2 regions of the Streptococcus sp. NSSLK0004 genome follow, and region 2 is predicted to be linked to the other one. Evidence: predicted binding sites of a transcription regulator. Region 2 holds the regulator's gene; the other holds the start of a gene.
The links. Region 2 encodes CtsR, which represses protease genes until heat stress. Its sites were predicted from a motif close to TTGGTCAAAAAAGGTCAAANA; they were not measured.
Positions count from the first base shown of each region.

Region 1 (3,472 bases), 710 kb from region 2:
AGCTACCGATTGGACGGTTTGGAGCCCCAAGGCCGACACGATTGCGACGAATTGCTTTAGCAATCTTATCTACTGCATCGTCTTGACCGATAACGTGAGCCTTGAGGTCGCTTGCAAGATTGATGAGTTGAGATTGCTCTTTTTCTTTAAGATCCCCAACTGGAATATTGGTTTTCTGTTCTACAATGGCTTCGATTTCCTTTTCAGTAATGAGGGGGGTATCTTCCTCACTCAAGGTTGCTTTTTGCATTTCCTTGTATTTGGCAATCTGGTCGCGGTAATAGGCTGCTTTTTCGTAGTCTTCGTCACGGGTAGCCTGTGCCTTGCGGTTTTCGGCATCAATTAGGCGTTGGTCAATTTCCTTTGGATCAACAAAATTAAGGGTTAGATTCATCTTAGAGCCAGCCTCGTCTAAGAGGTCAATAGCCTTATCAGGTAGGAAACGATCTTGGATATAGCGGTTAGAAAGAACTGCTGCAGCTTCGATAGCAGAGTCAGTGTACTTAACATGGTGGTAGTCTTGGTACTTGCTCTGAATACCCTTGAGAATGGTGATAGTTTCTTCTACGCTTGGCTCATCTACTTTGACAGGCTGCATCCGGCGTTCTAAGGCTGCATCTTTTTCGATAACTCGATATTCGTTGAGAGTGGTTGCACCAACGAGTTGCATTTCGCCACGAGCTAAAGCAGGTTTGAGGATATTCCCTGCGTCCATATTACCGTCACCGGCAGAACCAGCACCGACAATCTCATGAATTTCATCAATGAAGAGGATGACTTCTCTGCGATTGCGAATTTCCTCCATGAGTTTTTGCATTCGCTCTTCAAATTGACCACGGATACCTGTTCCTTGGACTAGGCTGACAACATCTAGACGGATGACTTCTTTACCTTGTAGTTTTTGAGGTACATCTCCGTCCACGATTTTCTGAGCCAAGCCTTCGACAACAGCTGTCTTACCAACCCCTGGCTCGCCGATAAGAACAGGATTGTTCTTCGTACGTCGATTGAGAATTTCGATTACACGGACGATTTCCTCATCGCGACCAATGACAGGATCAATGTCACCACGGCGTGCAATTTCTGTTACGTTGATACCGAATTCTTCCAGTAATCCATTTGGTTTTTGTGGGGGCTGTTGTGCGCCACCATTTCCATTGTTGCGACCGTTGCCACCGCCAGCTTGTGTAGGAGGGGTTTGATTGCGAGATTTGCCAGCAGGCGTGTTACCAGGATAGCCACCTAAATTGTTGAAAAATTCGCTAAAAGGATCCATGTTATTAGGATTAGTCAAATCGCCTAAGCCTTGTAAGATAGCATTGTTTGGATCGGTTTTCATAATTTGGTAGCAGTTGTGACAGAGATCTACCTGCTGTTGTTTTCCATTTAGGTTTGTATAGAGATGAATGGTTGCATCGTTGATTTTACAATTGTGACAAAGCATAGTCTTCCCTCTTTCTTTCGAGATAGCCTTTATAGTAACGAATAGTCAATAAAGGTCAGATATAAGTCCATTATAGCAAGTTTTGATTAAAATGCAAGTATCTGATACGATGAAAGTAGAGAGAAGTCTAAGAATTAGCACAAAAGCAAGACTTTTTGAGAAGTTTATGGTAAACTATTCCTATACTAATAAGAGGAGAATAACTATGGAATCACATTTGGTGAGAATTATCAACCGTTTGGAAGCGATGGCAAGCGACGGTGGTACTTTGAAACGTAATTTCGAGCGCGAAGGAGTTGTTGTTGCAGAAGTAGCGTACAGCTATGATGAAGAAAATGGCTCTGTTTTTACGCTTCGTGATGTAGCAGCTCGTGAAACCTATACATTTGATAGCATTGATTTGATTGCTATGGAAATTTACGAATTGCTTTACTAATCAGATGATTGAAAGAGGCACGCAGGTGCTTTTTTCTTTTGGAAATTTAATGAATATTAAGTCAAAGTGTTGTATTTTTATACAAAACATGGTATAGTAGTTGCTATCTAATGTAAATGGAGTATGTAAATGGATTTTTCTTTCCTTTCAAAATATTTAGCTTATTTTAATTATGGAGCGATTGTAACGATTATTATCGCTGTCTGCGTCGTTTTCTTAGGATCTATATTAGGGGTCTTATTGGCTTTTGCTCAACGTAGTAAATTTCGCCCGCTGGTTTGGTTGGCCAATATTTATGTTTGGATTTTTCGTGGAACACCTATGATTGTTCAAATTAGTATAGGTTTTGCTATGAGTCATCTTGTAGCACCAACTTTCCAGCTAGGGATTCTTTCGGTTGATTTATCTCGTTTGATTCCGGGGATTATCATTATCTCAATGAACTCTGGTGCATATTTGTCAGAAACTGTTCGAGCAGGGATTAACGCAGTACCAAAGGGACAGTTGGAAGCGGCTTATTCATTGGGAATCCGTCCACGTCAAGCTATGCGATATGTAATCATGCCACAAGCAATTAAAAATATTTTGCCTGCTCTTGGAAACGAATTTATTACTATTGTTAAGGATAGCTCGCTCTTAACTACAATTGGGGTTATGGAGTTGTGGAACAGTGCGGCAACCGTTGCGACGACCAACTATATTACCTTAGAACCGTATCTAGTAGCTGCTTTTTACTACCTGATGATGACAAGTGTTTTGACCTTGGGAATCAAGGCTTTAGAAACGAAATTGAACAAAGGAGATCGAGCTCATGGCTAATGCGATTATTTCCATTAAAGATTTACATAAGTATTTTGGAAAAAATGAAGTTCTTAAGGGAATTGACCTGGAGATTGAGCAGGGACAGGTTGTGGTCATTATTGGTCCTTCCGGATCGGGTAAATCGACTTTCCTACGCACCATGAACTTACTTGAAGTGCCTACTAAAGGAACTGTGACCTTTGAGGGTGTAGACATTACAGACAAGTCCAACGATATTTTTAAAATGCGTGAAAAAATGGGCATGGTTTTTCAACAGTTCAATCTCTTCCCTAATATGACTGTCTTAGATAATATTACCTTGTCCCCTGTTAAGACCAAAGGGCTTCCAAAAGATGAAGCAGAAGCCATTGCTCTGGACTTGTTGGAAAAGGTAGGCTTACCTGATAAGGCAGATGCCTATCCGCAAAGTTTATCAGGTGGTCAGCAGCAACGGATTGCCATTGCACGTGGGCTGGCTATGGATCCAGATGTTCTTCTCTTTGATGAGCCAACTTCAGCACTCGATCCAGAAATGGTAGGTGAGGTACTGGCTGTTATGCAAGACTTGGCCAAATCAGGTATGACCATGGTAATTGTGACGCATGAAATGGGCTTTGCTCGTGAAGTGGCAGATCGTGTTATTTTCATGGATGGAGGGGTCATCGTTGAAGACGGGACACCAGAAGATATCTTTGATAATACCAGTGAAGAGCGGACCAGAGACTTTTTGTCTAAGGTTCTCTAATCCAAGTAAAGAGCTCCGACAATGTTCGGAGTTTTCTTTTCGTTCC
Region 1 covers NZ_CM180142.1:523,216-526,687, forward strand. The annotation lists gene AC4CS8_RS02835 (ATP-dependent Clp protease ATP-binding subunit) at 1-1,444, opposite strand, end outside; gene AC4CS8_RS02840 (DUF1797 family protein) at 1,650-1,880, shown strand; gene AC4CS8_RS02845 (amino acid ABC transporter permease) at 2,010-2,699, shown strand; gene AC4CS8_RS02850 (amino acid ABC transporter ATP-binding protein) at 2,692-3,426, shown strand.
Region 1: a site for CtsR is predicted at 1,486-1,506, ahead of AC4CS8_RS02835 (ATP-dependent Clp protease ATP-binding subunit). Genes of this name have one in related genera too.

Region 2 (3,472 bases):
TGCTGGCGTTATGGACGCGAAAAAAGCATTGGTTGAAGTAGAAGGCGATATCGAAAAAGCGATTGAATTGCTTCGCGAAAAAGGTATGGCTAAGGCAGCTAAGAAAGCTGACCGTGTAGCAGCTGAAGGTTTGACAGGTGTTTACGTTGATGGTAACGTAGCAGCAGTTGTTGAAGTTAACGCTGAAACAGACTTCGTTGCGAAAAATGCTCAATTCGTTGAATTGGTAAACACTACTGCTAAAGTAATTGCAGAAGGTAAACCAGCTGACAACGAAGCAGCTCTTAAATTGACAATGCCTTCAGGTGAAACTCTTGAAGAAGCATACGTGAACGCTACTGCAACTATCGGTGAGAAAATCTCATTCCGTCGCTTTGCTTTGGTAGAAAAAACAGATGCACAAGCATTTGGTGCTTACCAACACAACGGCGGCCGCATCGGTGTTATCTCAGTTGTTGAAGGTGGCGACGAAGCTCTTGCAAAACAAATCTCAATGCATATCGCTGCGATGAAACCAACTGTTCTTTCTTACACAGAGTTAGATGAGCAATTCGTTAAAGATGAGTTGGCACAAATCAACCACAAGATCGAACAAGACAACGAAAGCCGTGCAATGGTTGACAAACCAGCATTACCATTGTTGAAATACGGTTCAAAAGCTCAATTGACTGATGAAGTGATTGCAGCAGCTGAAGAAGCTATCAAAGCTGAATTGGCAGCAGAAGGCAAACCAGAAAAAATCTGGGACAAAATCATCCCAGGTAAAATGGACCGCTTCATGCTTGACAACACTCAAGTTGACCAAGCTTACACACTTCTTGCTCAAGTTTACATCATGGACGACAGCAAAACAGTTGAAGCTTACTTGAACTCAGTGAACGCTTCAGTTGTAGAATTTGCTCGCTTTGAAGTGGGTGAAGGTATCGAGAAAGCTTCAAACGACTTTGAAGCAGAAGTTGCAGCGACAATGGCAGCAGCTCTTGGTAAATAAGATATAACGAAGAACTTCCGAAAGGGAGTTCTTTTTGATAATTCGGTCTTAGGGCGGATGTCGGCTATGTTTGATTCAGTTATACTAGTATCAATCCTAAATATTTTTCATAATCTCCTTAAAAAAGCACCGACTTATGGTCGATGCTTTTTGCTAGCTTTCTAAAATATAAGTATCCCAGCTGGACTTGTTTACGAACTTGGTTCACTATCTCCAGCCTTCAGAGGTTTCCCAGACCTTTGAAGTGAGTGAAAGTAAACAGAAAGACTATCCAACAATTCAAGAACTTCCGAAGAGGAGTTCTTTTTGATAAATCAGTCTTAGGTCGGATGTCGGATATAGCTGTTTGGGTTATACTAATATCAATCCTAAATATTTTTCATAATCTCCTTAAAAAGCACTGGCCTTGTGGTCAGTGCTTTTTGTTTGTTCTGGTTTAGTCTTGAATAAACTCCGCAATTTCTTCTTCGGTCATGCTCGAATCGCAGCGGACTTGGACACCAGTTTCTTTGGCAACCAAGAGGCCAGGGACGGTAGGTACTTGGTAGTGGTCGCGGAGAGCTTGGAGTTGAGGGCTGACTTGGCTAGAGTCAAGGAAATGAACAGTCATCTGTTTGTCTTGAGCGACCTTATGAAGTTTTGGTGCGAAGCGGTTGCAGTAAGGGCAAGTGACACGTCCGATGAAGAGAATACCGCCATCTTTGGCAGCTAGAAGGCTCTGTGCTTGCTCCACAGTTACGTTTGTAAAATCTTGAATGTAGTCTTGAAAGTTCATGGTGTAAGATATAAAGGGCTGTAAGCGGACACAGACAAAATAGGAAACAGAACGACGATGCAAGCGTCCAGTTCTCGTTTATCTTTTTGGCCCAGTCCGTAGCCCGTATTCAGTTCAACTAAATACGGAAGCCATAGTCCTTTCTGTTTTTTCTTTTCATTATAGAAAATTTTGGAAAAGATTTCAAAATTCTGCTACGAGGTTAGCTGGGCTTTTGCTTTCAAAATTTGTTTTTTTAAGGTATAATAATGGTCAAAGATAGTCAAAGAAAGAGGCGATACTATGGCGATGAAAAATACATCAGATTATATCGAAGAGCATATCAAAGCCATCCTAGACCAGGTCAGTGTAGCGGAGTTACGTCGAAGTGAATTGGCCAGTCGGTTTGAAGTGGTACCCAGTCAGATTAACTATGTGATTAAGACCCGTTTTACAGCCAGCCGTGGCTATATTGTGGAAAGCAAGCGTGGTGGCGGAGGCTACATTCGTATCGGACGGATTACCTTTTCGGACAAGCATGAATTGGTTCGTGATCTGTTGAAAAATATGGGAGACAGTTTATCGGCAACGGTCTTTGCAGATATTTTACAATTACTCTTTGATGAACAGTTAATGACAGAGCGTGAAGGCAATCTTTTGCTTGCAACCAGTTCGGATGAGGTTTTAGGAAAAGAAGCTGGTGAAATTCGAGCACGGATGATGTATCAGATTTTACGCCGTTTGGATAGGAAAGAGGAATAAAAATGAAGATTTCAAGAGGTTTACAGGCCGTCTATGAAGATGCTCAATTGATAGCACAGCGTTATAATAGTGATTACTTGGAAACCTGGCATTTATTGCTGGCTTTTGTAATTAATCCTGATACGATTGCGGGATCTGTCTTGGCAGAATATCCAGCAGATGTATCGGACTACGAACACGCGACCTATGTGGTTACGGACAAGGTTTATCGTGAGGAATTGGAAGATTTTGTCATTCTACCTTCATCTAAGCGGACGGGAGAATTACAGGTTTTTGCTGAAAAGATTGCTGAGATTGTCAAAAGTAAAGAATTAGGAACTGAACATGTCTTCATGGGGATGCTGTTGGACAAGCGGTCAACAGCTTCACAGATTTTGGATAAGGCTGGTTTTCACTTTGAAGATTCTGATGACAAGATTCGGTTCTTGGATTTACGAAAAAATCTGGAGGCAAAGGCCGGTTTTACTAAGGAACATCTGAAGGCTATTCGGACCTTGATGAAAGGTGGAAAACCTAAGCAAGCAACGGTTGGTAATATGATGGGAATGCCTCAACCACAAAGTGGTGGTTTGGAGGATTACACACGCGATTTAACAGCCTTGGCGCGTGAAGGAAAGATGGAGCCTGTGCTTGGTCGAGATGCTGAGATTTCACGGATGATTCAAATCCTATCACGTAAAACTAAGAACAATCCAGTTTTGGTTGGTGATGCTGGTGTCGGAAAAACAGCACTTGCCTTGGGTCTGGCTCAGCGTGTTGCGGCTGGGGATGTGCCAGTTAGTCTGGCTAAGATGCGTGTCTTGGAACTCGACTTGATGAATGTTGTTGCAGGTACTCGTTTCCGTGGTGATTTTGAGGAGCGGATGAACAATATCATCAATGATATTGAAGAAGACGGTCAAGTTATCCTCTTCATTGATGAATTGCATACTATCATGGGTTCTGGATCAGGGATTGACTCGACC
Region 2 covers NZ_CM180142.1:1,801,183-1,804,654, reverse strand. The annotation lists gene tsf (translation elongation factor Ts) at 1-991, shown strand, start outside; gene AC4CS8_RS09250 (DUF6568 family protein) at 1,428-1,766, opposite strand; gene AC4CS8_RS09245 (CtsR family transcriptional regulator) at 2,049-2,507, shown strand; gene AC4CS8_RS09240 (ATP-dependent Clp protease ATP-binding subunit) at 2,510-3,472, shown strand, end outside.